DNA from 3 places in the Streptomyces sp. NPDC085481 genome. Region 3 is predicted to be linked to each of the others. Evidence: riboswitches for the same ligand, from Rfam matches in the RefSeq annotation. Region 3 holds a riboswitch; each other region holds the start of a gene.

Region 1 (2,256 bases), on a different contig from region 3:
GCCCGCACCGCCGGATCGCGGGTCAGCGCGGACGCGGCGCGGGAGGACAACGCGGCCCGGTTCGCGGCGAGCCGCGCGGTGATCGCGCCGGGCCCCTCGGCGAGCCCGCGCGCCAGCGTCGCGATCTCCTCCGTCTTCTGCCGCGCGAACGCCAGCCAGCGCCCCACCTGCGGATCGACGTCCCGCTCGGCCGCCGCGTCGAGCGGCACGTGCAGCAGCGAGCAGGAGGCGGCGACGTCGACGCGGTCGGCGAGCCCGAGCAGGGTCGCGAGCGTGGCCAGCGACTTCTCCAGGTCGTTGATCCACACGTTGCGGCCGTCCACGACCCCGGCGACGAGCCGCTTGCCGGGCAGGCCGCCGGCCGCCGCGAGATCCTCCAGGTTCGCCGATGCAGGACCGGTGAAGTCCAGGGCGAGGCCGTCGACCGGCGCCTTCGCCAGGACGGGCAGCGCGTCGCCGAGCCGGTCGAAGTAGGAGGCGACGAGCAGCCGCGGCCGGTCGGCGAGGGCGCCCAGATCGCGGTACGCGCGGGCGGCGGCGTTCAGTTCGGCGGGCGTGCGGTCCTGCACGAGCGCCGGCTCGTCCAGCTGCACCCACTCCGCGCCCGCCGCCCGCAGATCGGCGAGCACCTCGGCGTACACCGGCAGCAGCCGGTCGAGGAGGGTGAGCGGTACGAAATCGGCCGGGGCGTCCGCGGCCGGCTTGGCGAGCAGCAGATAGGTCACGGGCCCGACCAGGACCGGCCGGGCGGTGAGCCCGAGCCCCAGCGCCTCGGTCAACTCGCCGACCTGCTTGGCCGAGTCGGCGCTGAACACGGTGCCGGGACCGAGCTCGGGCACCAGGTAGTGGTAGTTGGTGTCGAACCACTTGGTCATCTCGAGCGGCGCCACGTCCTGCGTGCCGCGCGCCATGGCGAAGTAGCCGTCGAGCGCGTCGGCGGCCACCGCGGCACGGTGCCGGGCGGGCACGGCGCCGACCATGACGCTGGTGTCCAGGACGTGGTCGTAGAACGAGAAGTCCCCGGTCGGCACTTCCCTGATGCCGCCCTCGGCGAGCCGCCGCCAGGTGGCGCGGCGCAGCCCTGCCGCCGTCTCCTGCAACCGGTCGGCCGTCACCCGGCCGTTCCAGTAGCCCTCGACGGCCTTCTTGAGCTCCCGGTTCGGGCCCTGACGCGGATACCCGTACACGGTGGTGGTCACGGAACTCTCCTTCGCGAGTCGTGTGAAGGATCCCGGTGGACCACGGGGACGCGAAGGAGCGCGGGACACACGGTGGGTGTGCCCGACGTCGCCGACCCGCCCTCGAGGTCACCGGAATCTCCGCGCGCGGTCGTCGCGCACGGGCAGTGGCAGGTCTTCGGACTCGCGAGCACGCCCGGCCCGGCCGACGCAGACGTCGACCGGCGGACACCTACTGGCCGTCGCTTCCCGGACCCGTCTCGGGTCCAGTGCTGTGTGACGGCGGTCGTTCCCGCTCACCGCTGCGGGGCAGTCCCGGATTTTCACCGGGTTCCCTCTTACGACGCATCCCGCCTGGAGGACGGGGCGAACCAGCTGCACCGCACACCCTACGCGCCGGGTGGGAGTGGCGCGTGGGGTTTCGGGGGTGAGGGTTGCGGGGCGGACTCGGGTCGGGTGGTGGGGCGGGCGTCACAGGCCGATGTCGCGGGCGCGCAGGTCGGCCAGGGACTCCCTGCGGACGAGGAGCCGGCTCGTGCCCGCCGAGACGGCGACGACCGGCGGGCGGCCGACCAGGTTGTAAGAGGAGGCCATCGACAGGTGGTACGCGCCGGCCACCGGCAGGGCGAGCAGGTCGCCCGGGTGGATGTCCGCGGGGAGGCTGACGTCCTCGGCGAGGACGTCACCGGCCTCGCAGTGGCGTCCCACGACCGTCGCCCGCAGCGGCCCGGCGGCCGAGGGGCGGCCGATCAGCCGCGGCACGTACCTCACCCCGTACAGCGCCGGGCGCGGGTTGTCGCTCATCCCGCCGTCCACGGCGACGAAGACCCGCTCGGGGGTGGTCTTCACCGCGAGGACCCGGTAGACGGCGACTCCGGCCGGACCGGTCACGGCCCGCCCCGGCTCCACGATCAGCCGCGGTACGGGCAGTCCGGCGCCCGCGCAGCTCTCGATCAGCTCGGCGCGGACCCGGCGGGCGAGCGCGGTCAGGTCGAGCGCGGGGTCGCCCGGCCGGTACGCGATGCCGTGGCCGCCGCCGAGGTCGAGCTCGGGCAGCACGACCCCGTGGGCGTCCCGG
Region 2 (2,256 bases), on a different contig from region 3:
TCCAACGACGCGACCGCATCCGCCTGTTCACTCACCACTACTCCCCCTGTACAGCTTTGGACATCCATGAGCATGTCCAATCGGAAATTACTTTCCACCTTAGCAACTATTTGCCAAGGGTGGCAGCGCACGCTCTGCGGCTACGCCACCGCGCCGGTCCATGCCATCCCCCACCCGGCCGACGCCTCCCCCGGCGAGAATGATTCTGCGTCACCTCCCGGGGCGCACCCGAAGAACGCCGCGTGCGGGTGCACCTCTCGCCGGTGCCTACCCGCGGCCGACCTGCAGCGGCGGTAACCGGTCGGCAGAGTCCAGCAGGTACAGCAGCTGGGGCGGGTCCGATGGCGCGCCGACCCTGACCTGTGGCCGGACCGTCGCTGGTGGAGGCGCGCCCAAGCCGGTCTGATGACGCTCGGGCTCCTGGTGTCCGCCGCCGTGCTCTTCCGGGTGGGGCTGACGGACACCCTCAGAGCACTGACCTTCGGCGGGCGGGTCATGGGGGTGGTGTTCCTGGCCGGCGCGCTGGTGGAGACGGTCGCGGCGGCGGCAGTCTTCGACTACTGAGGCAAGCGGGCCACCCGGTACGCGGGGCAGTGCGTGCTGCTGGGGGTCGTCATCGTGGCCGTCACCAGTCTGATGTTCCTGATCCCGCAGTGGGAGGGCGGCTATCACGCAGGGCTGTTCCGACTCCGGGTCTGCCTGGTGGCGTGGTCCGTCTGGGCACTGTGGGAGGTGAGCCGGCACATGGTCTGGCGGGGGATTCCGCACCAGAAGCCCCCGCAGCGCCGGCACCCGCGCGGTGATCCGGGCCCGTGCAGGGGCATCGTGGGGACGTCATCACGCCCGCCTTCCTGTGCCGCATCCCGTTGGCGCGGGTCACCTCAAGGCGACACCTCGTGTGGCTGGTCGCACAGTTGTGGGTCTGGCGTGGCCGTGGCCGGTTCTGCGATGCTTCCGTCCGACCAGCGACGGCGGAACGAGGAAGCCGGTGAGATTCCGGCACGGTACCGCCACTGTGTAGGGGGAGCGACTCCGCCATGGCCACCGCCCCATCCGGGGGTGGGAAGGCCGGAGAAGCTTTGATCCCGAGTCAGGAGACTCACGCCGTCGCACCTCGATGTACGGGGCGGATTTCCCCAGGAGAGGCGGTGGCACCCGTGTGCCTGCGTACCCACGGCGGCAGCTCTGCGCTGCCCGAGGCCCTGTGGGGCCAACCTGCCCGGCTTGACGCACGAGCCCGCTCCCTCAGGGTCTGACGGCCTCCTCCCCCAGCGGGTCCTTCCCGTACGCCGCATCACGCGCGCCCCGGATTGCCGGTGCGCGCTGCCCACGTATGCCACCAGGAGTCACCTTGTCCGTACGATCCGTCATGCCCGGCCGTCGTCAGGCCGCCGCGGCAGCCTTCCTCACGGTCGCCCTCACGCTCACCGCGTGTGGCAGCGACGCCGGCCCGCCCGCCGACGCCAAGGCCCACGCCGCCGGGGAGGGCTGCGTCAAGGACTTCGACCCGGCCAAGGACTATTTCCCGGTCAAGTCGACGGTGAAGCACGCCAAGAACTTCACGCTCCGGTACGAGAAGAGCTACCAGGTCCTCACCGTCAACGAGCCCTATCCCAAGGGCAAGCCGGAGTCGTACGTGCTGGTCAAGTGCGGTGCGCCGAAGCCGGAGCTGACCGGTGAGCTGGCGTCCGCGCAGCAGGTCACCGTTCCCGTCAAGAGCCTGTACTCCGCCTCCACCACTCACCTGCCGCTGCTCACCGAGACCGGCACCCTGGACGTCCTGACGGGTGTCGCGAGCGTCGCGAACATCTCCTCCGCCCAGGTGATCGAACGGGCGAAGGCGGGCAAGGTCACCGAGTACGCCAAGGACCGCACCCTCAACGCCGAGACAGTGATCGGCGCCAAGCCGGACGTGCTGATGACCCAGGGCACCGACGACCCGCAGTACCCCAAGCTGCGTCAGGCCGGTATCGCCGTGGTCGCCAACGCCGAGTGGCTGGAGTCCAGTCCGCTCGGCCGCGCCGAGTGGGTCAAAGCGATGGCCGCGCTCACGGGAGCGGAGAAGCGCGCCGGCGAGGTGTTCGACACCGTCGAGGGCGACTACCGGAAGGTCGCCGAGAAGGGCGCGCAGGCAGTCGCGGCGGGCAAGCCCGTCGAGGTGCTGCCCGGCACGATGTACCAGGGCACCTGGTACATGCCCGCCGGCGGCAGCTACGCCGCCCAGCTGATCAAGGATGCGGGCGGCACCTACCCCTG
Region 3 (2,256 bases):
GGGACCACCCGACGCGGCCCACGATCCCCGTGACGCCGAGGACGGCGACCAGGACCGCGGCGACGGCCGGTCCCAGGTCCAGCGGCCCCGACCCGTACAACGCGAGATACGTGTTGACCGAGGCGATCCCCGCGCCGAGGAAGAGTGAGTAGCCGCACAGCCAGGCCGTCATGCCCCGCGGAGCCCGCACACGGCCGGCGGGGGACGCGGGCGGCTCGGGATCGGCGGGCAGGGACCGGTGCGCCCACCCTGCGGCCAGCAACGCCGCGCACGCGGCCGTCCACACGGCGGCACGCCAGCCCAGACCGGCGGCGAGCCCGGCCAGCGGAAGTCCCGCCGCGAAGGCCCCGAGCTGCACGCCCGACTGCTTCATGCCGGTCACGGCTCCGCGCCGGCCGGGGGCCACCGCGGCCAGGACGGCCTTGTTGGTGGCCGGGTTGGCGAGCGCCTGCGGCACCCCGCCCAGGGCCACCGAGCCAAGCAGCAGCCCGGCACCGGGAGCCGCACCGATGAGAGCCAGGGCGGCGGCCGAGGCCACCAGCAGCAGCACCAGCGAGCGGCGAGGCCCGGTCCGGTCCACGATCCGCCCCCCGACCGGGGAGAGGAGGGCGGCGGTGCCGAAGCCGACGGTCGTGGTCAGACCGAGCACGGCCGGCGAGACACCCATGTCGTCCACCAGACGCGGGCCGAGCGCCCCCAGCAGGAACAACTGGAGCATGGAGAACGCCATCGCGCAGGTGAGCAGGGCCGTGAGCCGCGGATTCGCCCGCCCGTCCGGCGGGGCGGCCGCCTCCGTCCCGTGTGACACCACAGATCTCGTCTCCGTTTCTCGCGGTGCGCTGGGGGTGATACGAACCGGTCGGACAGTCAGTCGTGGGCGGTCTTCCGCGGGTTCCCGACGACCCCTATGGCGTGAAACACACCGCGCGGCCACCGGCCGGGCGGGGCGGCTCCCGAGCCATCGGCCCCACGGCGCCCGGTCGGAGCGACCGCGCTGCCGGCGCCTCCGCGCGCCGTCCGCGTGCCCCGTCCGCGCGCCTGGCTCCGCTTGTCACTGCCCATGAGGGCCCGTTAGGGTCGCCACGCCTTGGTGAGCGGGAAATCCGGTGCGAAACCGGTGCGGCCCTCGCCACTGTGACCGGGAAGTCCGGCTCCAGCCCTCGCGGGCAGCCACTGGGTCCTCGGACCCGGGAAGGCGGAGCACGGGCGGTGGTACCCGTCAGCCAGGAGACCGGCCAGGGCACGTCAACCATCCACGAGGTGCTGGAGAGGGTTCGCTGAACCATGCACATAGCCGAGGGTTTCCTTCCTCCGGCGCACGCGGTCGCCTGGGGCGTCGCATCCGCGCCGTTCGTCGTCCACGGAGTACGGTCACTCAGCCGCGAAGTGAAGGAGCACCCGGAGAGCACGCTGCTCCTGGGCGCCTCCGGCGCTTTCACGTTCGTGCTGTCCGCTCTGAAACTGCCTTCCGTCACCGGTAGTTGCTCTCATCCCACCGGCACCGGTCTCGGTGCCATCCTGTTCCGGCCGCCGATCATGACGGTCCTCGGCACCATCACCCTGCTCTTCCAGGCCCTGTTGCTCGCACACGGCGGTCTCACCACCCTGGGCGCCAACGTCTTCTCGATGGCGATCGTGGGCCCCTGGGCGGGCTACGGCGTCTACCGGCTCCTTCGCCGGTACGACGTCCCGCTGATGGTGACGGTGTTCTTCGGCGCGTTCGTCGCCGACCTCACCACCTACTGCGTCACGAGTGTGCAGCTCGCGCTCGCCTTCCCCGACCCGAGCAGCGGTTTCGCGGGGGCGCTCACCAAGTTCGGCTCCATCTTCGCCGTCACGCAGATCCCGCTCGCGGTCAGCGAGGGCCTGCTCACCGTCCTCGTGATGCGGCTGCTCGTGCAGTCCAGCAAGGGCGAGCTCACCCGGCTCGGCGTGCTCGTGACCGGTGGCAGGCGGGACCGTCGGGCCGACGCCGACGCCGAGGCGGTGGCCCGATGAGCCGTAACGCCAAGATCAACACGGTGCTGCTGCTCCTCGTGGCGGCCCTCGCCGTCCTGCCCCTGGCCCTCGGCCTCGGCGACCACAAGAAAGAGCCGTTCGCCGGAGCGGACGCCGAGGCGGAGACGGCGATCACCGAGATCAAGCCGGACTACAAGCCCTGGTTCTCCCCCCTCTACGAGCCTCCGTCGGGCGAGATCGAGTCGGCGCTCTTCGCCCTCCAGGCCGCCCTCGGCGCGGGTGTCCTCGCCTACTACT

The links. Region 3 has a riboswitch for cobalamin ahead of ACIGEZ_RS20055 (energy-coupling factor ABC transporter permease). Riboswitches for the same ligand answer to the same signal wherever they lie in the genome.
Region 1: linked by a shared signal. The riboswitch ahead of metE (5-methyltetrahydropteroyltriglutamate--homocysteine S-methyltransferase) and the one ahead of ACIGEZ_RS20055 (energy-coupling factor ABC transporter permease) in region 3 are both predicted to bind cobalamin.
Region 2: linked by a shared signal. The riboswitch ahead of ACIGEZ_RS07345 (ABC transporter substrate-binding protein) and the one ahead of ACIGEZ_RS20055 (energy-coupling factor ABC transporter permease) in region 3 are both predicted to bind cobalamin.

The regions. Positions count from the first base shown of each region.
Region 1 is NZ_JBITTJ010000007.1:20,503-22,758, forward strand. Features, by position in the region: gene metE (5-methyltetrahydropteroyltriglutamate--homocysteine S-methyltransferase) at 1-1,199, opposite strand, end outside; cobalamin riboswitch at 1,347-1,552, opposite strand; gene lysA (diaminopimelate decarboxylase) at 1,650-2,256, opposite strand, start outside.
Region 2 is NZ_JBITTJ010000002.1:328,552-330,807, reverse strand. Features, by position in the region: gene ACIGEZ_RS07355 (hypothetical protein) at 1-35, opposite strand, end outside; gene ACIGEZ_RS07350 (hypothetical protein) at 406-564, shown strand; cobalamin riboswitch at 938-1,122, shown strand; gene ACIGEZ_RS07345 (ABC transporter substrate-binding protein) at 1,352-2,256, shown strand, end outside.
Region 3 is NZ_JBITTJ010000009.1:43,355-45,610, reverse strand. Features, by position in the region: gene ACIGEZ_RS20060 (MFS transporter) at 1-811, opposite strand, end outside; cobalamin riboswitch at 1,072-1,255, shown strand; gene ACIGEZ_RS20055 (energy-coupling factor ABC transporter permease) at 1,285-1,998, shown strand; gene ACIGEZ_RS20050 (energy-coupling factor ABC transporter substrate-binding protein) at 1,995-2,256, shown strand, end outside.